Regions from separate parts of the Sphingobium agri genome, predicted to be linked through region 2. Evidence: riboswitches for the same ligand, from Rfam matches in the RefSeq annotation. Region 2 holds a riboswitch; the other holds the start of a gene.
What was found. Region 2 has a riboswitch for cyclic di-GMP ahead of MU848_RS03280 (hypothetical protein). Riboswitches for the same ligand answer to the same signal wherever they lie in the genome.
Positions count from the first base shown of each region.

Region 1: it holds a riboswitch for cyclic di-GMP, as region 2 does, so the genes downstream of both, MU848_RS14115 (S-(hydroxymethyl)glutathione dehydrogenase/class III alcohol dehydrogenase) here and MU848_RS03280 (hypothetical protein) in region 2, are expected to answer to the same signal.

Region 1 covers NZ_JALKHS010000011.1:79,207-101,298, reverse strand. Annotated here, with positions in the region: gene MU848_RS14175 (class III extradiol dioxygenase subunit beta) at 1-308, shown strand, start outside; gene MU848_RS14170 (hypothetical protein) at 330-692, shown strand; gene MU848_RS14165 (Gfo/Idh/MocA family oxidoreductase) at 735-1,673, shown strand; gene MU848_RS14160 (hypothetical protein) at 1,744-1,971, opposite strand; gene MU848_RS14155 (hypothetical protein) at 1,961-2,164, opposite strand; gene MU848_RS14150 (helix-turn-helix domain-containing protein) at 2,161-3,039, opposite strand; gene pobA (4-hydroxybenzoate 3-monooxygenase) at 3,153-4,322, shown strand; gene MU848_RS14140 (NmrA family NAD(P)-binding protein) at 4,403-5,218, shown strand; gene MU848_RS14135 (alpha/beta hydrolase) at 5,415-6,341, opposite strand; gene MU848_RS14130 (enoyl-CoA hydratase/isomerase family protein) at 6,401-7,489, opposite strand; gene MU848_RS14125 (CinA family protein) at 7,639-8,178, shown strand; gene MU848_RS14120 (NAD(+) synthase) at 8,168-10,228, shown strand; cyclic di-GMP riboswitch class I at 10,356-10,433, shown strand; gene MU848_RS14115 (S-(hydroxymethyl)glutathione dehydrogenase/class III alcohol dehydrogenase) at 10,841-11,953, shown strand; gene fghA (S-formylglutathione hydrolase) at 11,962-12,804, shown strand; gene MU848_RS14105 (right-handed parallel beta-helix repeat-containing protein) at 12,922-14,454, opposite strand; gene MU848_RS14100 (TonB-dependent receptor) at 14,712-17,255, opposite strand; gene MU848_RS14095 (SDR family NAD(P)-dependent oxidoreductase) at 17,365-18,138, opposite strand; gene MU848_RS14090 (class I adenylate-forming enzyme family protein) at 18,579-20,228, shown strand; gene MU848_RS14085 (amidohydrolase family protein) at 20,244-21,113, shown strand; gene MU848_RS14080 (Rieske 2Fe-2S domain-containing protein) at 21,132-22,092, shown strand, end outside.
Region 2 covers NZ_JALKHS010000005.1:132,613-140,302, reverse strand. Annotated here, with positions in the region: gene MU848_RS03305 (aldo/keto reductase) at 1-569, opposite strand, end outside; gene MU848_RS03300 (AAA family ATPase) at 763-1,959, shown strand; gene MU848_RS03295 (ParB/RepB/Spo0J family partition protein) at 2,184-3,275, shown strand; gene MU848_RS03290 (replication initiator protein A) at 3,487-4,689, shown strand; gene MU848_RS03285 (hypothetical protein) at 5,093-6,043, opposite strand; cyclic di-GMP riboswitch class I at 6,275-6,352, shown strand; gene MU848_RS03280 (hypothetical protein) at 6,502-7,638, shown strand.

The DNA.
Region 1 (22,092 bases), on a different contig from region 2:
TGAACGTGCAGATCTGGGGCACGGGGGGCATGAGCCACCAGTTGCAGGGGCCGCGCGCTGGGCTGATCAATGCGGAGTGGGACAATCGCTTCCTGGACCTGCTGAGCGCCGAAGATGACGGAAAGTTGCGCGCGATCCCCCATATCGAATATCTACGGGAAACCGGATCGGAGGGGATCGAGATGGTGATGTGGCTGATCATGCGCGGTGCGCTGGGCAGGAAGGTCACGCCGCTCCATCGTCATTACCATGTTCCCGCATCCAATACGGCCGTCGGGCATCTGGTGTTGAGGCCCGACGATTCATAACAAGGATCGAGGGGATGGGTCATGGGTCGCGCTGATATCGAGGATGCACTGGCCAAGCTGGAACAGGTGCATAAGCAACTGGCGGTCTTGTCGACTGGTGCGGAGGCCGGTTGGGAAAAGGAATATCTGCAGAGGCGACGAATGTTGCAGGAGCAGATCAACCGATTGTGCCAGGCGGACGCTCAGTTGAACCTGTGCGATGAGGACAGCCGCCGGTTCAGGGATGCTTTCAGCAGGTTCCGGACGGCGACAGCGCTGCACCAGGCGGACTGGCCGGTGGTCGATATCAACCGGCAAGACCCGGCATATGGTCAGTCCGCCGCCAACGTCGGACAGACATATCAGAATTTCATGACGGTGATGCGCACGCTGATGCAGCGATAGCAGGGCGCCAGCTCGCGCAGCCAGGACGATGAGGAGTGAGTTATGAGGATCGCGCTGGCTGGTGCGGGAGCTTTTGGTGAAAAGCATCTGGATGGCCTGAAGAATATCGACGGCGTGACCGTCACGTCGCTGGTGGGGCGTGAATTGGCGCCGACGCAGGCGGTTGCCGCGAAATATGGCATCGGTCATGCGACCACCGACCTGGCCGACACGCTGGCGCGCGATGATGTGGACGCGGTGATCCTGTGCACGCCGACGCAGATGCATGCGGAACAGGCGATCGCCTGCATGGATGCGGGCAAGCATGTGCAGGTCGAGATACCGCTCGCTGACAGCTGGGCCGATGCGCAGGCGGTGCTGGCCAAGAGCCAGGAGACGGGGCTGACCTGCATGGTCGGGCATACGCGGCGGTTCAACCCGAGCCACCAATGGGTGCATCAACAGGTGAAGGCTGGCGCGTTCAACGTCCAGCAGATGGACGTCCAGACCTATTTTTTCCGCCGCAAGAACATCAATGCCAAAGGCGAGCCGCGGTCGTGGACGGACCATCTGCTGTGGCACCATGCGGCGCATACGGTGGACCTGTTCGCCTATCAGGCGGGGCGGATCGTGGACGCACATGCGATGCAGGGGCCGATCCATCCCGAATTGGGAATCGCGATGGACATGTCGATCCAGCTGAAGAGCGAGAGCGGCGCGATCTGTACTCTGTCGCTGAGCTTCAACAATGACGGGCCGCTGGGCACCTTCTTCCGCTATATCGGCGACACGGGCACCTATATCGCGCGCTATGACGACCTGGTGAACGGCAAGGAAGAGCCGATCGATGTGTCGAAGGTGGACGTGTCGATGAACGGGATCGAGTTGCAGGACCGGGAATTTGTAAGCGCCATTCGCGAGAGGCGGGAGCCGAACTCCAGCGTGGTGAAGGTGTTCGACTGCTATCGGGTGCTGGGGGAGCTGGAGAAACAGCTGGGGTGAATCGACGCTGGTTTGTTCGGGCCAGCCTGCGCGTGCCCCCTCGACAGGCTGAGGGCGAATCGGGGGCGGATCAGGCGGTTAGCAGTGGATGCCGCATGCGCAGGTCGTCCATCAGGCTCTCGATCACCGAGATCTCATGGCTGGTGCCGGTGGGCGTGACCGTCCAGTTGCAATGGGGATGGGTGTCGCGGCTGTAGAGGCGGACGGCGCCCAGCACCTTGCGCCAGTGATGCTTGCTGCGGCCATGGTCGCGGACGAGGCGTGCGACCAGCAGGTCGATGATCTTGTCAGACGTCATCTTCGGCTTTCTCTCCGCCGATCCAGCGGCCGGGCAGTTCGATATAGGCTTCCAGCTCGCGCCAGTGCCGGTCCCAGCCGGGGCCTCGGCGATCTTCCGGCACATAGGCCTCCACTATGCGACGGGCGCGGGCGACGGGGTTGCCGGGCGGCGTGCGCAGGCGATCGAGAATGTGGCGGATATCCTCGCTCATGACGGGCTGATAGCCTGTCCCCTGGCGGCGCGCCAGCCGCGCGGCGAGCGGCCGGTGTGGCGGGCGAAGAAGCGGGAGAAATAGGCGGGATCGTCGAATCCCACCGCATAGCCGACTTCCGCGACGGAAAGGTTGGAATAGAGTAGCAGGCGGCGGGCTTCAAGCAGGGCGCGTTCGTCCAGCATGGCCGCGGGGGAGAGGCCTGCCGCACGGGCGCAGGCGTGGCGCAGCGCGGTTTCGCTGACGCCAAGCGCGCGGGCGTGATGGGCAACAGGCTCGCGATGCCGGAAGCGCTGTTCGATCCGCTCACGCAGGCGAGCGACGAGGCGGGCCTGGCGGCCGCTGCTGCTGGCGCCGGAGGCGGAGAGGGTGGCGTGGCGCAGTGCCTGGACCATCAGCCAGAGGAGAAACGCGTCGACGGCGGCGCGCTGGCCGGGGCCGGCCCAGGCCAGTTCCCGCGCGAGCGCGCCTATGCGGGTTTCCACTTCGGCCGCGCCCGGCAAGGCCACTGCGCGGGGCGCGCGGAAGAGCGGCTGGAGATCGGCGTCGCGCTCCAGAAGATGGTGGAGGTAGCTGTCAGCGATGGTGACGACCCATCCACGGGAGTCGCGGTGCCAGGAAAAGCCGTGGATGATCCCGGCGGGCACCAGCAGCAGGCAAGGGGCGTCGAAAGCGACGCTGTCGCCATCGGCGCGCATCGATCCGCCACCTTCGGCGATCAGGATGATATGGTTGAGATCGCGGTGGAGATGCGGCTGGATCGTCCATTCGCTGGGGCGGGACCGATCGTCCAGGCTCTCGACATGGACGAAGCCCTCCGCAACGCTCCGCTGCGGCTCGCCATAAAGGTAGAAGCTGGGAACGGGAGCGGTCATGGCTGGGCACAATTAGCTGCTGGATCGTCCAAGTCATAAGCCAGTTCGCCCATGTCCCGCAAGCGCCATCGCGGGCATCATGCGCGGCATAGAAAAGCTGCGAAGAGGATGCCATGAAGACGCAAGTCGCCATTATCGGCGCGGGGCCTGCCGGGCTGCTGCTCGGCCATCTGCTGCGGGCAGAGGGGCTGGACGTGGTCGTGGTGGAGCGGGCATCCCCGGACTATGTGCTGGGGCGCATCCGCGCTGGGGTGCTTGAACGGACCACAACGGATTTGATGGACCGGCTGGGCCTGGGCGAGCGGATGCATCGCGAGGGGTTGCCGCATGACGGATTTCACCTGGCGGATGGCGAGCGGCTGATCCGCATCGACATCGGAGCGCTCACCGGGCGGCAGGTCGTGGTCTATGGCCAGACCGAATTGACCCGCGACCTGATGGAGGCGGCGGCGGACCGTGGGCTGGAGATCGTCTATGAGGCTGGCGACGTCGCATTGCACGAGGTGGAAAGCGATGCGCCTTATCTCACCTACAGGAAGGGCGGGCGACTGGAGCGGATCGACGCGGAGTTCATCTGCGGCTGCGATGGATTTCATGGGCCCTCGCGGCGGGCGATCCCGGCGGGCGTCGCGACGGCTTACGAGAAAATCTATCCCTTCGGATGGCTCGGCATATTGGCCGATGTGCCGCCATGCGAGCATGAGCTGATCTACGCCAATCATGAACGCGGCTTCGCGCTGGCGTCGATGCGGTCGGAGCAGCGCAGCCGCTATTATATCCAGGTGCCGCTGGACGAGCGGATCGAGGATTGGCCGGACGATCGGTTGTGGGATGAGCTGGCGACAAGGCTTGGCCCGCAAGCAGCGGCGCAGATCGTGCGCGGCCCGGCGCTGGAAAAATCGATTGCCCCGCTGCGGTCGTTCGTTTTCGAACCGATGCGGCATGGACGGTTGATGCTGGCAGGGGACAGCGCCCATATCGTGCCGCCGACTGGGGCGAAGGGCCTCAACCTGGCGGCGTCCGATGTGTTCTACCTGTCGGAAGCGCTGACCGGATGGTTCCGGCGGCGCGATGGCGACGCGGTGGCGGGCTATTCGCGGCGAGCGTTGGCGCGCATCTGGAAAGCGGAGCGCTTTTCCTGGCAGCTGACGCGGCTGATGCACCGCTTTCCGGACAATGATGCGTTCGACCGGCGGATGCAGATCGCCGAGCTGGATTATATCGCATCGTCGGAAGCGGCGCAGACGGCGATCGCGGAGAATTATGTGGGACTGCCCTTGTGACGCGGGGTTGGCTTGGACAGAGTATCCCCATCCAAAAGACCAGCGGCTCTGCTGAGCTGATGTTGGACAAGGGGACAGGAATGAGCCAGAAATCGACCATTGCCGTCATCGGCGCGACCGGTAAGACGGGCCGCCGCGTGGCGGATCGGCTGACGGGGCTGGGTCATGAGGTCCGCATCGGGTCGCGGCAGGCGGAGTCGCCTTTCGTCTGGGAGGAAGAGGCTAGCTGGCAACCCCTGCTGGACGGAGTGGACGGCGTCTATATCGCCCATCCCGACAACACGCATCCTGACGCGGGCGCGCAGATTGGTCGGTTGGCGAAGGTGGCGCGGGATGGCGGCGCGAAGCGGCAGGTGCTGCTGTCCGGGCGCGCCGATGAAGGCTTCATGGATACGGTCGAGGCTGGGTTCAGGGCCAGCGGGGCTGATTGGACGATCCTGCGCCCGGCCTGGTTCATGCAGAATTTTTCCGAGATGTTCTTTGTCGACGGCGTGTTGGCGGGCGAACTGGTTTTGCCCGTGGGAGAAGCGACAGAGCCGTTCATCGATGTCGAAGATGTCGCCGCCGTGGCGGTGGCGGCTTTGTTGGACGGGCGGCATGCCGGGCAGATTTATGAGCTGACCGGCCCTGAGCTGTTGGGCTTTGAGGAGGCTGCGAGGGCGCTTTCAAAAGCAACGGGGCGGAAGATCAGCTTTGTCCCGATCAGCCTGGATGCCTATCGCGAGGGCATAGTGGCGAGCGGGTTGCCCGAGGAATATGCCTATACCTATTCCGGTATCGCGAATGGCAAGCTTGCCTATTTGACCGATGACGTCGAGCGGGTGCTGGGACGGAAGCCGCGGCGGTTTGCAGATTATGCGCGGGATGCAGCGGCGAGTGGCGTTTGGGCGGTTTGATTAAGCTCGCGGCTCTGGTCCTTCAAACGAGTTACGTGCCTTGTTTGAACGTTTGCGAGGGGGCGGGTGAAGGCGGTCCCCTCTCCCGCCTTCGCTGCGCTCCGCACCTCGGCCAGAGTCACGCGCCTCTGGCCGACCCCTGAAGGGGAGAGGGAATGTAGTGCGAAGCCGAGGCGCCTATCTTCATCGGTTTGGATCAATGCGTTGGCGTCGCGGAGGATTTCAGCCAGCCATGCATGCGCATCCAGTCGGCGAACTGGGGCAGCAGCCCGGTTGTGGTGGTGCCGGGGCGTCCCGCGCCGAAGCCGTGCTCGCCGCGTTCATAAGCGTGCAGTTCGACGGGGCGGCGGGCGTTGCGCCATGCGTCGGCAATGGCGAAGCCCTGCTTCTTGAAGAGGCTGTCGTCCATGGCGATGGCGGCGAACATCGGCGGGGCGTCGGCGGGAACGGTGACGGCGGTCATGGGGCCGTAGATATAGCCGATGAAGGCGGGGCGCGCGTCGCCCTGGCCCTCCAGGGTGGCGCTGAGCGCCGTCATGGCACCGGCTGAAAATCCGATCATGCCGAGGCGGGCGGGATCGATGCGAAATTCCTTGGCGCGATTGCGGATCATTGCGAGGGCCGTCAATGCGTCCTGCGTCGCGCGGGGCTCCTTGATCTTGTCGGCGGCGCCCGGCTGGGTCGCCTGTGCCATGCGCTGGCCCATGAATTTGCTGTAGGCCTTCGCATCGCGCGGCGATTCATTCAGGCGATATTTGAGGACGAAGGCGGCGATGCCCTGGCTGGCGAGCCAGCGAGCGATCTCTTCGCCTTCGCTGACCATGGAAAGCTGAAGGAAGGCGCCGCCGGGCGCCACCACGACGCCCGCGCCTGTCGCCTTTGCCGGGTCGGGGAGATAGGGCGTGATCGTCGGCCGCGTGACATTGCGGACAATGTCATTTTCCATGTTCAGCTGACCATAATGGATGCTGTAATGCTCCCATTGTTCGTTGTCCGCGTCCTTCGAGGCTGGATAGAGCGGGATTTCGGCGAGCTTGGGCTTGGCGATCGGCGTGATCTGCATCTGGGCGGCGGCGGGGGCGGCAATCGCCAGGGCCAGGGTGATCAGGGCAAGACGCTTCATCGAATGGGTCTCCTCTCCATCTATTTTGTATCAATCGCATGGACGCGTGCGATTGCACCTTAGACGCCCGTATTCAGTTCGGGAAGCGGCGTCCACTCCCTGTCCGCAGGCAGGGGCGCAAAGATGCTGTCGAGCAGTGTATCCGTGACATCTTCGGGAGTCGCAGGGTTCCATCGCGGCGCATTGTCCTTGTCGAATATGACGGCGCGGACACCTTCGATGAAATCGGGGCGGCGGATGACATGGCAGGCGATGCGATATTCATTGCGCATGTTCGCCGCAAAGTCCCTGTAGCCAGCGCCCTCGGCCATTTGCCGCAGGGCGACCTTGATCGTCTGCGGTGACTTGGTCGCGAGCACCGCCAGTTGCTCGGCCGCCCATTGCGATCCGTCCGCGCGCAAGGCGGCGAGGATATCTTCATAGCGGCGGGCGGCAAAAAGCCGGTCTATGGCGGCGCGCTGTGCTTCCCAGGGGGAGGGGGGCGGCGGGTCGCTCATTTCATCCAGAATCTCGCCGATGCCATCCGGGTCGGCGATGATCCGTGCCTTGACGGCGTCGAGCTTTTCCGAGGCCATATAATGGGTGGCGATGCCGATCGCCGCGCAATCGGCTCCATTGATCCGCGCTCCGGTGGTGGCGAGCCAGGTGCCGGTTCGGCCCGGCATGCGCGGCAGGAACCAGCCGCCGCCAACATCGGGGAAAAGGCCGATGCCCGTTTCGGGCATGGCATAGATGGTGCGTTCCGTGGCGACGCGGAAACGCGCGGGATCGGATATGCCGACGCCGCCGCCCATCACTATGCCGTCGATGAACGCTATGACCGGCTTTTCATATATGAAGAGCAGATGGTTCAGCCGATATTCGATGTGGAAGAAGCGTTCGGCCTCCGAACAGTCACCCTTCGCGCTGTTGGCGATCATGGCGATGTCGCCGCCCGCGCAGAAGCCCCGCGATAATTTGGGATCGCCATCGGGGGAAACGGCATGGTCGAGCATGACAGCGGACACGTTTTCATCGTGACGCCAGGCGAGCAGCGCATCGATCATGGCAGCGCACATTTCGGTCGTCAGCGCATGGAGAGCCCTTGGCCGGTTAAGGCGGATGCGGCCGACGCCATTTTGCACGAAGATGATCAATTGATCAGTCATTTCTCATCCTGCCTGCCGTCCGAGCTTCTTATCTAGATTATCCGAACAGCTGTTATCGGTTCAGATCGTTCCGGGGAAGGGGCCCGGCAGGGAACGGCGGCGCGGCCCGTGTCGTTGAAAAAGCGAGTGTCCATTAGAGGGAGGAAAGGATGAACGGCGATCCGAATGGCGGCGGGCCTGCTGAAACCCTGTCCCCTGCTCTGCCGAACGAGACGGAAGAGGCCGCCGAAGCCTTGCTGAAACTCTGTTGCGACGCCGACCTGAAAATCGCGACGGCGGAGAGTTGCACGGGCGGGCTGCTGGCGTCGCTGCTGACCGATGTGGAAGGCGCGAGCCATGCGTTCGAGCGCGGGTTTGTCGTGTATAGCGAGGATGCCAAGTGCGAGCTGCTGGGCATAGCGCGGGAGAAGATCGATTCGTGCGGCGCGGTGAGCCGCGATGTCGCGATCGCAATGGCAGAGGGTGCGATAGCCCAGTCGAGTGCCGACATCGCCTTGGCGGTGACGGGCTATGCGGGCTCTGCGCCGCCGGGAGATGAGCCGGGCTTGGTGCATTTCGGGTGCGCCCGGCGCGGCGGCGAAACACGGCATCGGGAGGAGCATTTCGGTGACCTGGGACGTGGGCCGATCCGGTTGAAAACAATCGCGGTCGCCTTGGACATGATGAGGGAGGCGGTGCATGGGGGCTGAACGGTTCGAGGCGATTGAAACACATGGGCTGGTGCGGCTGGCTGCCGCGACACCCGAAGCGAGCGTTGCCGATATAGGCGCGAATGCAGCGGCGATCCTGCGTTTGGCGCGTGAGGCGGCTGGCAATGGGGCGGACATCATCCTGTTTCCGGAACTGTCCCTGTCCTCCTACGCCATCGATGACCTGCATTTGCAGGACGCGCTGCTCGATAGGGTGGAGGCGGAGATCGGGCGGCTGGTCGAGGAGAGCGCTGATCTGCCGGTGCTGCTGGTGGGCGCGCCGGTTCGACGGGCGGGGCGGCTTTACAATGCCGCATTGGTGATTGCGGGGGGGAAGCTGCTGGGCGTCGTCCCCAAAAGCTACCTGCCCAATTACCGGGAATATTATGAGAAGCGCTGGTTTGCGCCGGGAGCTGGGCTGGCTGGGCTGGAGATCGACCTCGCAGGGTATCGGGCCCCGTTCGGGCCGGACCTGATCTTCGAGGCCGAGGGACGCGGCGACTTCATATTCCATGTCGAGATTTGCGAGGATTATTGGGCGCCGCTGCCGCCGTCCACCTTTGGCGCGCTGGCGGGCGCGCTGATCCTGTGCAACCTGTCGGCGTCGAACATCATCGTGGGCAAGGCGCGGGACCGCGACCTTTTATCGGCGGCGCAATCCATGCGGTGCATCGCTGCCTATGCCTATTCGGCGGCGGGCTATGGCGAGAGCACGACGGACATGGCCTGGGACGGGCAGGCGATGGTGCATGAGATGGGCGACCTGCTGGCGGAATCGGCACGCTTCGGCGATGCGCCGGAGATCATCTATGCCGATATCGATGCGCAAAGGCTGCGGCTGGAGCGGATGCGCAACGGAACGTTCAACGATACGGCCGAGGCGATGGGGCATCCCGAGCAGCGGTTCCGGAAAGTGGCGTTTGAGGCTGTGGCCGCTGGGAAGCGGGAAGGGCTTTACCGGCCCGTGCGCCGCTTCCCCTTCGTCCCGGCTGATCCGGCGCGGCTGGATGCGGACTGTTATGAGGCGTTCAACATTCAGGTGGAGGGGCTGGTCACCCGTTTCCGCGCGACGTCCGGCAAGCATCTGGTGATCGGCGTGTCGGGCGGTCTGGATTCCACCCATGCGCTGATCGTCGCGGCGAAGGCGTGCGACCGGCTGGGGCTGCCGCGATCGGCGATCCTTGGCTACACGATGCCGGGCTTTGCGACGGGTGAGACGACAAAGGCCAATGCCTGGGCGCTGATGAAGGCGCTGGGCGTGACAGGCGAAGAGATCGATATCCGTCCGGCGGCGCGGCAGATGCTGGCCGACATGAACCATCCCTTTGCGCGCGGCGAGGCAGTGTATGACGTGACGTTCGAGAATGTCCAGGCGGGATTGAGGACCGATTATCTGTTCCGCCTGGCCAACCGGCATGGCGGTTTCGTCGTCGGGACGGGCGACCTTTCCGAACTGGCGCTCGGCTGGTGCACCTATGGCGTCGGCGACCAGATGAGCCATTATGCGGTCAACAGCGGCGTGCCCAAGACGCTGATCCAATATCTGATCCGCTGGTGCATCGCGACGAACCAGTTCGATGCGGAGACGGACGGGATATTGCAGGCGATCGTCGATCAGGAAATCTCGCCCGAACTGGTGCCCGCCGATGCGTCGGGTGCGATGCAGAGCACGGAGAGCAGGGTCGGGCCTTATGCGCTCAACGACTTTTTCCTGCACCATATCGTGCGCTGGGGACAGCCGCCGTCCAAGGTGGCCTTCCTCGCCTGGCATGCGTGGCGCGACATGAAGGAGGGCGGTTGGCCGCCCGGTTATCCCGACAGCGCAAAGCAGGCCTATGACTTGCCCACGATCCGGCACTGGCTCGACAATTTCCTCTACCGCTTCTTCACGATCAGCCAGTTCAAGCGATCCGCGCTGCCCAACGGGCCAAAAGTTTCGGGAGGCGGCGCGCTGTCGCCGCGGGGCGATTGGCGAGCGCCTTCGGACGGCACGGCGACGCTATGGCTGGACGAATTGGAGCGGCGCATCGGGCCTGCCGATGAGCGGTGAACAAATACAGGTGGATCGATGGCATAGTTTCCACGGCGCATCTTTTTTCCGCCACAAATCATTGACCCGAGGGCATAATTGGGTTAAGCAATTGCTAAGGCAGAAAAGCGCGTGATAGCGAGTGATCTGACCGAAAAGGCAAACTGCCGGTGACGGCAAGACGCAAAGCTTCCGGTCTCATGATTGAGACAGCGGGGTTACCGAAGCAGGACATGACGCAATGCAGTCGCTCAGCCTCTTTTCTTCATTCATGATTTTCGGGCCGCCTGGGCGCGCAATATGGCGTCGGCCTTAAACTCGCTATCCGTTCTGGATGGCGCGGGCCTTGATCAGGCCAGCTCGCCACCAGCCAGATTGCAGCATTTCTTGACCGGTCCTGCCGGGCACCATCTCCTTTAACTCCCTCGGGTCGCACTATGGGAGAGAAGCACAGCGTCCCAAAGACCCATCTCCCCACCCGGGGCGCTGTGCTTCATTTTTTACCGGCGAAGGCATGAGAGCTTCTTCATGATCGCTGCAAATCCTGACGGATGAAACAGACCGGCGGCTTGATCGCGCGGCCAAATTGAACCACTGCTGGTGCAGCCCCACATTCGATCTGAGGAACGCTGCATGAAGACCCGCGCCGCCGTCGCATTTGAAGCGAAGAAGCCCCTGGAGATCGTAGAGGTCGATCTGGAAGGCCCGAAGGCTGGCGAGGTCCTGGTCGAGATCATGGCGACCGGCATCTGCCATACCGACGCCTACACGCTCGACGGGTTCGACAGCGAGGGCATATTCCCGTCGATCCTTGGCCATGAGGGCGCAGGTGTCGTGCGTGAGGTTGGCCCGGGCGTGACTTCGGTCAAGGCGGGCGATCATGTGATCCCGCTCTACACGCCCGAATGCCGCCAGTGCAAAAGCTGCCTGTCGGGCAAGACCAACCTGTGCACGGCGATCCGCGCGACCCAGGGTCAGGGGCTGATGCCGGATGGGACGAGCCGGTTCAGCTACAAGGGGCAGACGATCTTCCATTATATGGGCTGCTCGACCTTTTCGAACTTCACGGTGCTGCCAGAGATCGCCGTGGCGAAAATCCGGGAAGACGCGCCTTTCGACAAGAGTTGCTATGTCGGCTGCGGCGTGACGACCGGCGTGGGGGCGGTCATCAATACGGCGAAGGTGACGCCGGGCAGCAATGTCATCGTGTTCGGCCTGGGCGGCATCGGCCTCAATGTCCTGCAGGCGGCGCGCATGGTGGGGGCGGACCGCATTATCGGTGTCGATGTGAACGACGGCAAGGCCGAGTGGGGCAAGCGCTTCGGCATGACCCATTTCTACAACCCCAGGGGCAAGAGCACGGCGGAAGTGGTTGCTGATCTGGTCGCATTGACCGACGGCGGGGCGGATTACACGTTCGACTGCACCGGCAATACCGAGGTCATGCGCCAGGCGCTGGAAGCTTGCCATCGCGGATGGGGCGTTTCGACCGTGATCGGCGTGGCGGAAGCGGGCAAGGAAATCTCCACCCGGCCTTTCCAGCTGGTTACTGGCCGCGTGTGGAAGGGGAGCGCTTTCGGCGGCGCGAAGGGCCGCACGGACGTTCCCAAGATCGTCGACTGGTACATGAACGGCAAGATCGAGATCGACCCGATGATCACCCATGTGCTGACGCTGGAGGAGATCAACAAGGGTTTCGACCTGATGCATGCGGGCGAGAGCATCCGCAGCGTCGTCGTGTTTTGAGCAGCGGCATGGAACAGGTCAGCGCCAACAAGGCCTTTGGCGGCGTGCAGGGCGTCTATCGTCATGCCTCCGCTGAAACCGCGACGGACATGAGCTTTTCGGTCTATGTGCCGCCGCATGAAGAGGGCGCGAAGCTGCCCGTGGTCTGGTATTTGTCGGGCCTGACCTGCACGCATGCGAATGTGACGGAAAAGGGCGAGTTCAGAAAAGCCTGTGCGGAATTGGGGCTCATCTTTGTCGCACCGGACACGTCGCCGCGCGGAGAGGGCGTGCCCGATGATCCTGCGGGTGCCTATGATTTCGGTCTTGGCGCCGGCTTTTACGTCAATGCTACTCAGGCGCCCTTCGATCGCAATTATCGCATGTGGTCTTATGTGACGGAGGAACTGCCTGCCCTGATCACGGAGCATTTTCCGGCCAACATGAGCCGCCAGTCGATCATGGGACATTCGATGGGCGGCCATGGCGCGCTGACCATCGGCTTGCGTCATCCGGACCGGTTCAAGGCGGTGTCTGCTTTCGCGCCGATCGTCGCGCCCGGCCAGGTGGCCTGGGGCGAGAAGGCGTTGGGCGGCTATTTGGGGGACGATCGGGCCGCGTGGCGCAAGCATGACGCCGTCGCCCTGATCGAGGATGGCGCGCGCGTGCCCGAATTACTGGTGGATCAGGGGGCGGCCGACCAGTTTCTGGAGCAGCAGTTGCGCCCGGAATTGTTGCAGGCGGCTTGCGATGCGGCGGGGATCGGGCTGACGCTCAACATGCGCGAGGGCTATGACCATAGCTATTATTTCATATCGAGCTTTATGACGGATCATCTGCGCTGGCATGCGGCGCGGCTTGGCGCGGAGTGATTTTAAGCGGCACCTTTGCGTGAACCGTTCGCCCTGAGGCTGTCGGGGCGAGCGGGCAGGCTTCGACAGGCTCAGCCCGAACGGATGGGGGGTGGGCACTGGATTCCGGATGGCGCACTACCGCCGCTCCTCTGAGAGCTGGAGGCGGCGGGGTTGCTTCAGTTTGACGAAGGTGCCGAGTTCCCGGCGGAGCATGGCCAGCATCCAGCTGCGGTGGTTCGCGATGAATTCGGGAAAGCCCCTGGCGCTGGATGGATCGAAGACCGGCACCTGCCAGTCCGATGGCTGTTCCTCGTAATTCGCTTCGATCCGGGCTGATCCGTCGTCCGGGGCATCGACATGGCTGCCGAAATAGCTGTTGCCTTTGAACCGGAAAGACTCCGCCGGGTCGAAGCCAGCCTTGATCAGATAGTCTGGGCCCTTCCGTCCAATCTCGCTGCCGTAACGGGCAGTGCCCGCGACCTTGAAGACATTGTCGCGAAATCGGATGTCGCGCGCCCATCCGTCCCACTGGGTCGCGACGACCATCTGAACGTCCATCGCCTTGCCGACATGGACGACATTCCTTTCGACCAAAGCTCCTGTCACATTGCCTGCGATCTGGAATATGCGCGTGCCGTCATTGCGGCTGACGTTGAAGCGGGCGACCGTTCCATGATTGCCGATATTGCCGCTGTCATCATGCCGGGGCGAGCAGATGAGCAGAAAGCCACCGGCATTGTCATGGCTGTAATTGTAGAGGAATGTCGTACGGCGGGAGTTGAAGTCTGAATCGAAGCCCTGGCCATCATAGCGGGTGCGGGTATAGGCAGCTTCGTTGAGCTGGATGAGGCTGTTGTCGGTGCTCCATTGCCAGATGCCCGCATTATAGCCGGGCGCGCGGCTGCCTGCATAGCGCACGATATTATGTTCGATGAGCGCTCCATTCGTTCCGCGCGGCACGATGCCGTCGCCGCCCACATCCTCCACATAATTGTCGCGGATGACGACCTTCTCGCTCGGGAACCAGTTGGCGGACGTGACCTGGTCGCTGATGCCTGCAATGCCCGAACGGTCCACGTTCCAGACGATGTTCCGTTCGATGATGAGGTCTTCAAACTTCGTCCGTGTCTTCTGCCCTGCCACGCGGAAGACTATGCCGCCATTGTCCTTGCGATCGTTCGTCCCGCGCACATCATGGATATACATGTCGCGTATGCGGATGCCGCGCGTGATGCCTCGATCTTCGGCCGATATGAGGACGCCGGTGCGGGCGGCGGGCGTCATGCTGTCGTTCGTGACTTCCAGGCCGCTGACCGTCACATAATCGGCGTTCACGATCGCGACGCCGTAGGGAGAAATGCCGCCTGCGTCGATGCGCGGAAGGGATCCTATGCCTTCGGCCGTGACGAGGATCGGTGCATTTTCGCTGCCTGATCGGGTGAGAGTGAGCGGTTCGCGCCACAACGATCCGGCCATCAACTTGACTTCATCACCGGGTTGCAAAGGGAAGGCGGCTACGCGGGAGAGCGACGCCCATGGCTGTGTGGGGGACGTACCTGTGGAACGGTCATCGCCAATCGTCGAGCTGACATAATAGGTTTCGGCATGGGCGACGGTAGCCGCCAATGACAGGGCAAGAAGCGAAGCAGCACCCAATGATTTCAGCAACTTTACCCTCTCACTTTGCTATTAACCTCAGGCAGTTTTTAGCGCCGCCGGGCTGAATGCGAAGTGAAATGGGCGGCCGGAGCAGCAAAAAAAGCCCCGCCTCCAAAAAGGAGACGGGGCATGGGGAGGGAGGCACGAATGCCCCGAAAGCTTGTTAGAGCGCGCTGCGTTTAATCCGACGCAGGTCGCGCGCTCTAGTTGTTCGTCGTCGCGTCGTTACAAGCGCAAAACCGGTTCCCACTTTTGCGCACGATGCTTTAGAATTTGACGCCCACGGTCATGCCGTAGGTTCGCGGTTCGGCATAATAGCCGCCTGCAAAGCCAAGCTGGCCATAGTCGATGCCGCGGACGAAATCCTTCGCATTGGTGAGGTTCTTGACCCACAGGCGGACTTCGCCTTCGCCCGAGCCAAGCGCGAAGCCGTCGATGCCGATCTGGGCATCGATCAGGTCGATATCGTCGCCCTTGATCTGCTCATTGAACGGCGATCCCAGCGGGCTGCTGAAATTATATTTGCCGTCTTCATGCGTGTAGCCGATCCGTGCGCGCAGGGTCGCGTTGCGCCAGTTCAACGGGAACTGCGCGTTCAGCGCCACATTGGCGGTGAGCGGAGACGTGTAGCCGGGCGTCGCGATAGAAGCGATGTTGACCGGCGGCTCCCCGGCTACGGGCGACTGGCCTGCGAGGAACTCCTTATATTTTATGTCGATATAGCCGATGCTGCCGTCGAGCGAGAAATTGTCCGAAAGGACAGCCTGCGCCTCTGCTTCAACGCCGTTGTAAACCACCTTGCCCGCATTGATGATGCGCGTGGCAAACGTCCCGACGGGGGCGTTGGTGACGGGGCCGATGACGGCAAGATTGTCGTAAATGTTATGATAGGCTGCGAGGTTCAGACGCAGGCGGCGATCGAGAAGCTCGGTCTTCACGCCCACTTCATAGGAGGTCACCTTTTCCGGTTCGAAGCTGCCGAGCTGGCTCGTGCCAGTGATTGCCGGGTCCTGGGAATTGAAGCCACCCGAGCGATAGCCGGTGGCCGCGCGGGCATACAGGTTGATGCCGTCGGCGACATCATAGCCCGCCATCAGGTTCCAGGTGAACTTGCTGAACTTGGCTTTGCCATATTCCGGTACGGCGGGTGCGACTGCGCCGTTCTGAAGGCGGAGCATCTTCTTTTCGTCCCAGGTGTAGCGGCCGCCTGCGGTCAGGCGGATGCCACTGTCACGGCCACCCGGATAGAAGGTAAACTGGCCATAAACTGCGGTGCTTTCGCTCCATGCCGTGTATCTCAGCCGGGCGAGCGTCTGGACGAGGCGGTAGCGCGCCGGATTTGCAGCAACAAAGCTGGGGCCAAGCGGGCCGAAGTTTCCGAGGAAAACGGAATTGGTGTCGAGAATGAAGCCGCTGTTCTGACGGCCATTTTCCGTGCCCTTTTCCCAGAAGTAGAAGCCGCCAACGACCCAGTCCAGTGAACTGCTGTCACCGGAGATTTCGACTTCCTGGCTGAACTGCTTGTGCCGCCGGCTATTCTCAACGGAGAATAGATCCTGCGTGATTGTCGGCACTGGCGCAGCGGAGATGAACGGAATGGCCGCTGCCGGGATGGTTGGAATGAACTGCAACAGCGACGCGGGCATGCCGTTGAACAGGGTCGCGTTGGAGAAGGCCGGGCCGCTGAACGCGCCGAGGCCGTCCAGGTCGGTCACATTGTCACTGTTCCAGAACCGGTAGCCGGTGGTCGACTTGACCTTGAAGCCGCCAAAATCATTCTGAACCTGCAGATTGTGACCCCAGGTCTTGTCGACGGCGCGGCTGAGGATGTTGTTGCAGACTTCATGGCGGTATCTGCGCTCCGGCGTTGCGAGCGCTGCGCATTCCGGATCGGCGAAGGTCGCGCCCGCCAGATACTGGGCGACCGGGGCCTGCTGCGTGACCAAGGCCTGGCGGCCGTCGACGGTGATCGGCGCGTTGGGCGTGCCGTCCGAGACATTGGTCAGGATGAAGGGAAGGGGCGTGCCCTTGATCCGGTTCCAGTCGAAAATATACTGGATGCTGCCGGTTCCGCCGAGATCGATGCGGGCAGCGCCGCGGAACGCGTCGGACGTGCGGGCGCCCGGATCGCGAGAGTCGCGTGGTTGGAGGATGTTGTCGATGACGCCGTCGCGTTCGCTGTGGCTGTAGGAGAAGCTGGTTGATATGCCCGCAATCTCACCCGGATCGATCGACAGCTTGCCGTTCCAGGCATTGAAATTGCCATAGCCAGCCTCGGCCTTCAGCCGGAAGGTGGATGAAGGCGCGCGGGTGATGAAATGGATCGCGCCGCCAGTCGTGTTGCGGCCGAACAAGGTGCCCTGCGGCCCGCGCAGCACTTCGACGCGTTCGATGTCAGTGACGCCAAGGCCCAGGGCGCCACCGCGAGCAATATACACGCCGTCCACATACAGGCCGTTGGCAGCGTCGATGCCGAAGCTTTCGCTGCCACCATTGGAAATGCCGCGAATGGAGAAGACGGCGGCGGCGTTGCTGGTCGTGCCCTGGGTCACGACGACGTTGGGCGCTAGGCCGCTCAAGTCGCGGCTGTCGCGGATGCCGAGCTGCTCCACCTTTTCAGAACTGATCGCGCTGATGGCGATGGGAACGTCCTGAAGATTCTGGGCGCGCTTCTGGGCGGTGACGACGATTTCCTCGAGACCCGACGTTGCCGGTTCGGCGTCGGTCTGCGCCATCGACTGACTGGCAAGTGCGAGGCCACTGACCCCCATGATCAGTTGTAGCGCAGCATATCTATATGTCTTGGCCATGAATATCTCTCCCTTGGATATTATGAAGTTGGTGATGAGGATGAACGTGGGCGCACGAAATCTTCGCGCATGCGCCGATCAGGCAGTTTTGATCTGATCCTGGAAGGTATCAGCCGGGCATATACAGTTGAGCGGCCTTTCCGCCGTCTACAGGCAATGCCGTTCCCGTGATGTAACTTGCAGCGTCGGAAAGCATGAAGACGATGGCGTGCGCCAGTTCTTCAGGCTGGCCGCCACGCTGCATCGGTATGGCGGCCGTCGTGCGAGCGGCGGTGTCGGACGCGCGCGCGGAAAACAGTTCCGTGGGGGCGGTCTGCACCTGCCCCGGAATGATGGCATTGATCCGGATGCCAAGGGGTGCGGCTTCCATCGCCGCGGCCGCCGTGAAATGCACCAGCGCGGCCTTCGAAGCGGAATAGCTGGCCATGTTCACGGTCGCGCGGATGCCGCAGGTCGAGGCGATATTGACGATCGATCCCTTCCCCGCCGCAGTCATCACTTTCAGCGCGGCCTTGGTGCTGACGAATGCGGCGTCGCTGTTGACGGCGAAATCCTTGCGCCAATGTTCGAGCGTCAACTTGCTGATCGGCGCATAATGGGTCGACATGGCGTTGTTCACCAGCATGTCGAGCCGGCCATATTTCTGGGCTACGCCCTCGATCATGGCCGTAAGCGCGTCCGTGTCGGCGACGTCCAACTGGACCGCCTCGATCAGGCCGCCTTGCGCCGAAATGCTGTTGCGCGCGCTGTCCAGCAGCGCCTGCCTGCGCCCGCAGATGACAACCTGCGCGCCGCGCTGCGCCAGCAAGCTGGCAGTGGCGAGGCCGATGCCATCGCTGCCGCCCGTGATGATGGCGACGCGGCCTTGAAAATCCTCGCTCATGTCGACGTCCAGAACCTCACCTAACAGAATCGCACTCTGCTCCGAGTGTGGGTGCGATGCGACTCAAGATTCCCAAAAATACGGAATTTGTAAATCGATAAATTCCGAACTTGAATGTTCTGGAGGTGATATGGAAGGGGCCTTGCAGGCAAATGAGCCATTTATAGATCGTGATATGGGCAGCTCCCGGCTTAGAGAAAATCTAGTAAATACAGGGGCAATCACGTTGTTGGCCCAGAAAATGCCGGCATCAATCAAGTGCACTGATCATGCGGAAAAAAAATGTTGTTGAATTACGCGGGCGGCGGAATAGAGTCGTGTTCAAGCAGAACGGCGATGAGTCGAGGATAGAGGATGCCGGAATCGAACCGGGGCCAAGGCTCCGGCGCAATTCCCCGTCGGACGATCCCTGCGGCGGTGAGGTGATCCCCAAGGATAGCATGAGCAAGATCGATCCCATTTTCGCGGCCGTCACCGCACCCGGCACGCCTTTCGAAATCGGCGAGCAGGATGGCCTCCGCTTCTTCGTGAACGCGCCTTCGGACCTCAACCAGTTGATCGAAGGGGCGCGGCGCTTCGGCGACCAGACATGCATCGTCGATTTTGACGGCGCAGAGGGCGAGCGGCGGGTGAGTTTCACCCAGTTGTTCGCCTGGCGCGACCATTTGGCGGCTCGGCTCGGCATCACGCGGGGGCAGAGGGTTGCGATCTGCATGCGCAACCGTGCCGAATGGATGGTCGCCTTTCTCGCCGTTGTGAAGCAGGGCGGCGTTGCAGCGCTGCTCAATAGCCGGGGATCGCCCGCCGAGCTGAACGCGATGGTCGAAGAGGTGACGCCGGAGCTTGTGCTGGCGGATACCGACAGAGCCGCGCTTCTGCGCGATGGCGGTTATGCGGGCCGGTTGATCGATGTAACGCGGCCTTTGGGAGATGCGCCCACTGCCGTAGAACCCGAGAAGACCGCAGCGCCGAATGATCCCTGCGCCATTCTGTTTACATCAGGCACGACGGGGCGGGTGAAGGGCGCGGTTCTGTCCCATCGCAGCCTGATCACCGGATTGCTGGGCACGCAGCTGACCGGAACGATGGTGCTGCATAACATGGCCCAACAATATGGGGTTTCGGTGGATGCCATTGCGTCGCAGGTGCCGCCCCAGGCCATTTTGCTCGTCTATCCGCTTTTCCATATTTCGGGGTTGGGCTCCGGTTTCCTCGCGCCTTTCCTGTCAGGCGGCAAGATCGTCATCATGCGCCGCTGGGATGCGGAAGAGGCTGTCCGGCTGATCGAGCGGGAGCGGGTGACGCAGCTTTCGACCGTCCCAACGATGTTGTGGGACATGGTGCATCGGGCGCGCACCAAGGATGCTGACCTGAGTTCGGTGCGGAACATCGGATCGGGCGGCCAGGCGCTGCCGCTCAACCTGCTGGAGGAGGTGCAGAAGCTGTGCCCCCATTCGATGATCGGGACCGGCTATGGCATGACCGAGACATCGGGCGCGATCGCTCAGGCCGTGGGAGCGGACTTCCTGGCAGCCCGGGCTTCGGCGGGACGGGTGCTGCCGCTGGTCGACTTGCGGATCGAGCGGGAGGACGGCACCGTCTGCGGTCCCAACGAAACCGGCGAGATCATTGTGCGCAGCGCCATGATCATGAGCGGATATTGGAACCGGCCGGAGGATACGGCGAAGACCTTCACGCCTGACGGTTGGCTGCGTACCGGCGACATCGGCTATCAGGATGAGGACGGGTACATCTTCATCGTCGATCGCGCCAAGGACATGGTCATTTCAGGCGGCGAGAATATCTATTGCGCCGAAGTCGAGCGCGTCCTCAGCGAAATGCCGCAGATCACTGAATGCGCGACATTCGGGATAGCGGATGAGCGATTGGGCGAGGCGCTGGTCGCGGTGGTTCAGGCGGATGGCCTGGACGAACGCAGCGTCATCGATTGGGTGGCGGGCAGGCTTGCGCCCTACAAGGCGCCGGTGCGCGTCGCCTTTTCCGCCGAGCCGCTGCCGCGCAACCAGTCGCAGAAAATCAACAAGATCGCGCTTCGTGCGCTGTGGCCTGAACTGGCCGGCAACAACTGAACAGGAGAGTTCCGCATGGGCATGCCCAAGGACATAAAGATAATCGACTGCATGCTGGGCATTCCCGAGGCGGAAGACCGTTCCGCCTGGTTCGATCCCTTCCGTCCGCTGATCAAGGACCAGCAGACGCTTCAGCAGTTCGCGATGCCCGCGCAATATATGTTCAAGGACATTCCGCAGACCGGCAAGGTTGATGACTTTGTATCATGGACCGTCGAGCAGATGGACCAATATGGTATCGACAAGGCGCTGGTCGGATGGAACGACAATGCGACATCCTACCGCGCCAAGGAAATGTATGGCGACCGCTTCTTCTTCGACCTGCCCTGTGATCCCAACCGGGGGATGGAGGAAGTAAAGCGGATCAAGCGCATCCATGCGGAAGTCGGGCTGTCGGCGATCAGCGTCTTTCCGGCGGGCACGCTGCCGCAGGTGGCGATCAATCACAAATATATGTTCCCGCTCTATACCTGTGCGGCGGAACTGGGGCTGCCGGTCTTGCTGAATGCGGGCATTCCGGGTCCGCGTATCCCGATGGAAACGCAGAAGGTCGAACATCTGGATGAGGTCTGCTGGTTCTTCCCGGACCTGAAGGTCGTCATGCGTCATGGCGCGGAGCCGTGGGAAGCTTTGGCGGTCAAGCTGATGCTGAAATGGCCGAACCTCTATTATTCGACCAGCGCCTTTGCGCCCAAGCACTATCCCAAGGCGATCATAGACTACGCCAATACGCGCGGCGCGGACAAGATCATCTATGCGGGCTACTTTCCCATGGGCCTCAGCCTGGAGCGGATCTTCAGCGACATGCAGAACGTCCCCTTCAAGGACGAGGTATGGCCGAAGTTCCTGCGTGAAAACGCCATCAAGGTCTTTGACCTCAAATAATCTGACGGAGCCTTTTCCATGTCTAACCCCGAAATCGCCGCCGCATCCGATGCGCGCACGCCGCCGGTTGCCGTATGGCAGATCCTTGAGAAGCTCAAAGGGCAGGACCTGCTCGATTGGCGGCTGGCCGAAGTGAAGGACCGCGCTTCGATCAAGGAGCGCAACCTCGATATCGGCATTCCTTTTGGCTGGTATCCGATCCTCCTGTCTTCGGAACTGCAGGTCGGAGAAGTGAAGCCGCTGCGCTATTTCTCGCAGGACCTGGCGATCTGGCGCGGCGAGGACGGCAAGGTCCGCATGCTCGACGCCTATTGCAAGCATCTGGGCGCACATATGGGGCATGGCGGCAAGGTGCACGGCAATCTGCTGGAGTGCCCCTTCCATGCCTGGCGCTATGATGGCGACGAGGCGGTGGTCAAGGACGTGCCCTATGCCCGCAATATCCCGCCGCAGGTGAAGCGCAAGTGCACGCGCAACTGGCACATTACCGAAGCCAATCGTTTCATCTGGGCCTGGTATCACCCGCAGGATGAAGCGCCGCTGTTCGAGGTGGCGGTGCTGCCCGAGGCGAGCGATCCTGAATGGACCGACTATGAGGTTCACGAATGGAATGTCTGGGGATCGCTCCAGAATATGGCGGAAAATGGCGTCGACGTCGCGCATTTCCGTTTCATCCATGGCACCGCCAATGTGCCGCTGGGCGAACTGCGGTGGGGAGACTGGGGCCGTGGCGCTGACGTGAAGGCGAAAATGGGCACGCCATGGGGCGAGGTGGATGGCTGCATCAGCTACGACACGATGGGGCCGGGACAAAGCTGGACGCGCTTTACCGGCATTTCGGAGACGCTGCTGGTTGCCTGCCTCGCGCCGGTGGAGCTGGACCATGTGCATGTCCGCTTCTGCTTTACCCAGCCCAAGGCCCAGGCCGAAGGCGAGCGGGCGGGTGTCGCCAAGGCGATCATCCGCGACATCTGCAAGC
Region 2 (7,690 bases):
AGCACCGCGATTTCGGGGTTGCGCGTCCAGGGCGAATATTCGGTCTGCACGGCGGCAATGGGATGGACGGCATGGGCGCGCCTGATCGTCGGCGCGGACATTTCGGACAGGCCGATCGCGCGGATCTTCCCCGCCTCCAGGGCACGTACCAAAGCGCCCATCGATTCTTCCACCGGCACCTTTGGATCGAGCCTGTGCATATAATAGAGGTCGATCTGCTCCACCCGCAAACGCCGCAGCGCATGGTCCAGCACCTGGGCGATCGCTTGCGGAGACCCATCGAGCGCGCGCTGCCCGTTGACTTCGCCAAGCACGCATTTGCTGGCCAGCGTGAACTCGCCGCGTCGGTGCATCAATGTGCGGCCCAGCAGTTCCTCATTCTGGCCAAAGCCGTAAATCGCTGCCGTGTCGAAGAAGGTGACCCCCGAATCGATCGCGTGCAGCAACAATCGCTCCGCCTGCGCCGGGTCCGGCGGCGGCAGATAAGCATGGCTGAGGTTCATGCACCCAAGCCCTATCGCCGATACGGAAAGCGGGCCCAAATGGCGGACCGGCAACTTTGCGGGCATGTACATCCCCTGTCATATGCGCTTGCGCTGCTTAACGGGCCGGGGCTTCTTGCCATGGCCTTGATGACGCAATTTTGACAATCAGGGCGGCCAGTTCAAGCCGCCGCATCATATCTCAGCAAAGATTGCGGATTTGAAGGATTTCTGCGATAGCATTCCCGATTGAGCTTCAACTTGGGCGTCGGGGTCGGAAATGAACGCAATAGTGAGCCAGATCGGGGATCTGGCCGAAGCCGGCGAAAAGATGGTCGAAAGGCTGCGCCGCAAGGCTTTTCTGCCTGACAGCCGGAAGGAACTCAACGTCCGCTTTGGCATCGCCGAAGCCGCGCAACTACTTGGCTGCTCCACGAATCGGATTCGCATGGCGGAGGAAGATGGCCGCCTTCCCCCTGCCCCGCCGACCGAAAATGGCAGACGTCCCGGTTACAGGGTCGAGGAACTGCTGAACATGCGGCAGGTGCTGGGCGCTTCGCCCGAACGCGCCCCGCTCGACATTCCCGCGATCATAGCAGTGCAGAATTTCAAGGGCGGCGTCGGCAAATCCACCGTCACCACGCATCTGGCGCATTATTTCGCAGTCCAGGGCTATCGGGTGCTCGTCGTCGATTGCGACAGCCAGGCGACCACCACCACCCTGTTCGGCTTCAACCCGCATTTCAATATCCAGCGGGAAGAGACGCTCTATCCCTATCTATCGATCGATCCGACGCAGGTCGACCTGCTCTATGCGGTGAAGCATACCGCCTGGCCCAATGTCGATCTGATCCCGTCCAATCTAGAGCTATTCGACGTGGAATATGAGCTGGCGGCGGCGGGCAGCGATGGCGGTTCCGTCCTGGCCGCGCGCTTTCGCAAGCTTAAGCAGGGCCTGATGGACCTCGCCCGCCATTATGATGTCGTGCTGCTCGATCCGCCGCCAGCGCTGGGCACGATCAGCCTTGCGGTGATGCAGGCGGCGAACGCCCTCTTGGTCCCGCTCGCCGCGACGACGCCCGACTTCTGCTCGACCGTCCAGTTCCTCTCGATGATGGATCAGGTCATCAACCAGTTGCAGACAGCGGGGATTGAGGTCGATTATCAGTTCGTCCGGCTGCTCTGCTCGAAATTCGACAGCAATGATCCCAGCCACTCGATGGTCCGCGCGATCATGGAACAAAGCTTCGGCCCTGCCCTGCTCCCCATTCCCATTCTCGACAGCGCGGAAATCAGCCATGCGGCGCTGCGCATGATGACCGTCTATGAGCTGGAAAAGCCGATCGGCACGCCGCGCACCCACAAGCGCTGCCGCGCCAATCTGGACGAAGCCATGGGGCAGATCGAAGCGCTCGTGCGCCAGGGCTGGGGCCGCGTCGCGCCTGCGCGGGAAGAGGATATCGTCAATGCGGCGTGAGGCTTTGTTCACGCGGAGACGCCGAGGCGCTGAGATATGGCGCTCCGCCGCAGGCGAAACTCTCTGCTCAACTGTTCGGTGCAGCGAAGCCGCCCGCATGAAAGGGGCAGCTGCGCCGGGGCCACAACTCCTCCGCGTCTCCGCGCCTCCGCGTGAACCAAAATCAACACTGTCCTACACAGACATGTTCACCATATGTTCCCCGCGAATCGGAGGACAAGCCCATGGCGCGTAAGCAATCGGACTATCTGGCAGCGCTCTTGTCGGACGAGGCGGAAAACCCCGCCCCCGCTCCCGCGACTGACAGCCCGCCTGTTGCCGAGGCCGAACCGTCGCCCCCCTCCCCTCCCCCGGCTCGCCCCGAGCGCGCGCGCGGCGCAACGCTGCTCGGCCGCGAAACGGCTCTTGCCCGGCTCGCGTCGGGCGAGGTGCGGCAAGTCACGCAATTGCTGCTCGATCCCGCCCGCGTGCGGATATGGCGCGGCAATGCGCGGCTATATTCGCATCTTACCGAGGACAATTGCCGCGAGCTGATCGACTCCATCATCGCGGAGGGGGGCCAGAAAGTGCCCGCGGTCGTGCGGCGGGTCGAGGGCGATCCGGACCATGATTATGAAGTGATCGCCGGCACGCGCCGCCATTTCTCGATCAGCTGGCTCCGCGCGCACAGCTACCCGGACATGATGTTCGTGGCGCAGGTCGCCCAGTTGGATGACGAGGCGGCCTTCCGTCTTGCGGACCTCGAAAACCGCGCGCGCAAGGACGTCACCGATCTTGAGCGCGCGCGCAATTATGCAGAGGCGCTCGGCACGCATTATGGCAGCCATCTGACGCGCATGGCAGAGCGGCTGAAGCTGTCCAAGGGCTGGCTCAGCAAGATGATCAAGGTCGCGGGCATTCCTGACGACATCATCGAAGCTTTCTCCTCGCCCGGCGATGTCCAGCTGAAGCCCGCTTACCCGCTGGCTCAGGCTCTGGACGATCCGAACGCTGCTGCGGCTGTGCGCGCCGAAGCAGCCCGGCTCGCTACGACACAACGGGAACGCCGCGTCGCCGGTGCTCCCCCGATCCCGGGGGCGGAAGTCCTCAAACGCCTGCTCGACGCCCCACGCGTGGCCGTGTCGCAGCCGAAGGAGGATCCCTTCACCTGGACCACGCGCTACGGTCGGCCTGCCCTCACCGTGCAGTCGGTTAATCGGCAGGGCATCACCATCCGTTTTCACGCGGGGTCGGGCGCCGACATGGAAACATTGGCAATGGCGCTCCGCGACACGCTCGAACATCTCGAACGGCAAGGGATGGGCTTGCAGCAGTGACGCGCTCGGGGGGGCATAACGGCAGAGCAGGAATGGAGCGGGACTTGGCGCTCGCCTATCCCTCACGCCCTGTTTCCCCGGGGAAACAGTTTGTCCGTCCCGGGGAGGGCCTGCCCCTCCCCTCCTGCGGAATCCGTCTTTTCTCGCCAATTCATTCATTGTTTCCCCGGGAAAACACTGATTCCGCCCTGCCTTTGCCAAGGAACCACCCATGACCCGCACCGGCAAAGCAGAGCTTACGGACCAGTTTGAACTGTTCCTCCCCTACATCGCGGACATGCCGCTGCGCGATCAGCGCGAGATGATGGAGCGCCCCTTCTTCAGCCTCGCCAAGTCGAAACGCGTCAAGCCGATCGACTACACGTCTCCTGACGGCAAAGCCTGGGTCCATGTCTCCGCCAATCCCGATTATGGAATGGCCACCATCTGGGATGCAGACATTCTCATCTATTGCGCCTCCGTCCTCGCCGATATGGCGCGGCGCGGGGTCAACGACGTGCCACGCAAACTGCATCTCATGCCTTATGATCTGCTGCGCGCAATCCACCGCCCAACGACTGGCCGCGCTTATGAATTGCTGGGCCAATCGCTGGATCGGCTCGTCTCCACGACGATCAAGACCAACATCCGCGCCGAAAATCGGCGGGAGGCAACCTTCAGCTGGCTAGATGGCTGGACCCAGCTTGTCGACGAACGCACCGAACGTTCGCGCGGCATGACGATCGAACTCAGCAACTGGTTCTATGAAGGCGTGCTGATGCAGGGCGGCGTCCTGTCCATCGATCGCGCCTATTTCGACCTGACCGGCGGCCGGGAGCGCTGGCTCTACAAGGTAGCGCGCAAACATGCCGGTGGGGCGGGGGAGGGGGGCTTCTCCATTTCGATGCCCACCCTGTTCGAAAAGTCCGGCGCAGAAGGCGCCTATAGGCGCTTCAAGTTCGAGATCGCCAAGATCGCCGAACGCGACCCGCTGCCCGGTTATACCCTGCTCCTCGAACAACCGCAGGGCAAGCGCGAGCCTTCCCTGCGCATGAGCCGCCGTATAGTGGAAGCGGCCAAGGCGACGAGCAAATACCCCGCTGCAAAGCCTACGGCTACCAAAACGACGCCGGTAAATGGAACGCCATCGGCCGCCCGCTCGTCGGCAAACAGCGGCGCCGAGCCATTATTCGACGCCTCCGACGTGATCCGCCGCACTGTCACTGGTCTTTCTTCCCGAGTGACGGCCGGTGAATTGACGGACGCCACATTGGCCACTTTGCGCACCGATTGTCCGGGTTGGGACTATCAGTCGCTCCATCAGGATTTCCGCAACTGGCTCGACGCCGATCCCACGCGCACCCCAGTAAACTATCAGAAGGCCTTCATCGGCTTTGTGCGACGCTTCCACGAAAAGAACCGGCACACCCTCTGACCGCCCCCGCAGATAAGACGCGGCCTCTGTTATCACCGCGACATTTCTTAAGCCGTTCCCGAAGTGTCGGTAGCGCTCCCCGCTTGATCGATCACAATTTCGAACGCATCTCTGCGACTACATTTCATCCACAGCTTTTGAACGACATTTAGCAGCCATCTTGCGCAACTGATTCAATCCCGGTGGAGAGAGCAGCTTCAGAACGGCACCATCGACATTCCGGGAACGGCACACGGTCTTTCAGGAACGATAGCCCGACACTTCAGGAACGCGTCACTCGACACTCCGGGAACGGATAGCCGACCTTTCGGGAACAGGCAGTTTGGCCCGACTCGTGCGTCTTCAACGATTCGTGCCCTGCTCCTGCGGCCGTAACTCTCTAACTTCCTTATAAACCCTGTAATTAACCCGAGATTTTCTGGTTGTTGGAGAGAAGAGAAGAGGCAATCTGCGCGACCAACTTGGTCGCTCCCTGGTGCGAGATGCCGAGCAGGCGGGCAACCGCCATCTTGCTCAACCCGGGATAAGCCAGTTCCAGCCGCATCAGCAGGGGTGCCTTGCTTCGTTTGGTTACGGGAAGCTCGTCGGGCAGTTTCTTCAGCCTCGCCTCAAGCCGGTTCAATTCTGCCAACCCTTGCGCCGCCTGCCTTTGAATCATGCCAAACAGCTGGCCAGTCAGCGTCGGCGCATCAATGCCGGGAAAACGGGGAAGGTCGACGAACGAGGGCAACCGCCGCAACGTCAGCCCAGATGCCTCAAGGGCAGCTGGAACATGCGCCGCGATTACCCATCCCACGTCTGGCTGGCGCGGGTCGATCTGCAACTGCCGCCCATCCGCGGTCGTCAGCAACTGACCGCCGCTGGTGGGCGCCGCCAAGCCCTCCCGCGCAGCGATGAGCCGCTCCGCCACGGCCTGGACACTTGAAGCAGGGTAGGGCGCCTCCACCATGGCTTGGACGGCCCGCCAGGCAGGACCGAAGCGCACCAGATCGTCCGGCGCCCATATTTCAGCTTCCTTGCGGTCGTCCAGAAGCTGGCGCGATATATTGAGTGTCGCGCGCGCGATGGGGTCTCGTTGGCTTTCGCTGGCCGAAAGGGCGAAATGGACAAGCGCCGCGATCGACAGCGGGTCGTTCAACCCCTCGCTATGCCGTGGGGGAGGTGTGCGGCCGCAAATCCAGTCCTCCAGATCCCGGACGGCGATCGGTACCGACGCAACGCTGGCAAGTGCCGCAGCGCCCTTCACCCGCGCTCGCGCGAGCCAGATGTCGGTCGCAGGACTGTTGGCAAGCCGCCCGTCCAGCCTTCCGAGCAATAATAGCGCCTGCTCTGCAGATGACGAAAAACCCAGCATTTCTCGGGCTTAGCAAGATAAGTCGTACAACCAAACAGATATGTTGGTTGCAGGTGCTTTTTGGTGCGTTCCGGATGCAGCAGACGTATGATGCAGGGCTGACGGGAGCAGATCAAAAAGCGAAAGCGCGTCTGAAATTCCATCGCCATGAAAAGTAACCATAAAAATAAGATTTTTTTCATCGTGTCACAGAACCAAGCTGCCACTTGGGCGTTACGGCTGAAGGATCGATCCCGACAAAGGCAAACCGATGGTGACATCGGGACGCAAAGTTTCCGGCCTTGCTTGCAAGGTAGCGGGGCCGCCGAAGGAGCCGAGGTTCAGGTTAATCAGTGCAAGTCCGTCGTCACTCATAAATATAACAGGGCAGCGCATCTGCACGCCTCATGCCTAGTCGACCCGTTCGCGTGGCCTCGTCTGCGTCAGCAAGCAATGCTGGATCAGACAGGAGAAGGTTTGTGGCACACGGACTACCCAGCGATCGAACGGCGCGCAAAAGCGCATTTGCAACCCTGGCCGCATGTTCCGGCCTCATGCTGGTGCTGAGCGCCTGTGAAAGCAGCGGCGGCACGCGCATCGCCACTGTTGGAGCAAGTAACCCGGGTTCAGGCTCGGGCAGCGGCGGGAGTGGCGGCGGTACAGGCGGAGGATCGGGCACTGGAACTGACGGCGGTTCCGGAACAGGTGGCGGCACTGGCACCGGCGGTGGAACAAGCGGATCGGGAACCGGGGGCGGGAGTGGCTCGGGCTCTGGCGGAACAGGCAGCGGCGGCGCGACAAGCGCTGCTCTCGGCCAGCTGTCACCCGTACTGGTGACCGCAGGCAATGCCGTGCTCGGCGTTTCGGACGGGCAGGGCAGTGTCACGACCCCGGTGGCGACCGCGCTACCCTTGTTGCAACCTGTGACCGGCACCATCACCCGCGTTCTCACCGATACCGGCACCGTGCTCGTCGATGCAGGCGAGGGCCGGACGCTGTTGCTCCAGGGCGCTCAAGGCGTCGTGGGTGATCTGGTCAGCATTGATGTCGGCGGCCGGACCGTCATAGAAGGGCTGAACGGCACGACAGGCGCGATCGGCGTCGGTGTGCTCGGAAATACGCAGCCGGTTGGCACAGTGGCGACCGTTGGCGTGCTGAACGCGGGCAACACCGTGCTTGCCGACGTGAATGGCATAGCCGACGTCCGCGTCACCAATATCACCGCGCCCACCGGCGGCATTGCGTCCAATTTGCTTGATGTGGCGCTGGGCGGCAATCAATTGCTGGGTAACGGAAGCCCTGCGGTCGTCGAGGCTAACATATTGCCCGGCGGCTTGCCGACGACTGGCAGCGGAAGCACTGGCGGACTGCTCGCGCCCGTCACATCGGTCGTCAATGGCGTGACCTCCACCACATCGGGCCTCACCTCGACCGTGCAACAAACCGCCGGGCAGGCTCTTGCGCCCATCGGCGTAGCCGCAGGCGCCACGACAGGTGGAGCCACCGCCGGAGCAGGCGCGACGGCGTCCCCAGGCGGGCTTCTCGCGCCGGTGACGGGCACCGTGTCCGGGACGCTCAACAGCCTGACGGGCGGGCTGAACCTCACACGGCCCTGACCATCTTTCCGGAGGCGCGCTGCTGATCGTGCCTCCGGACACTTTTTCCCAG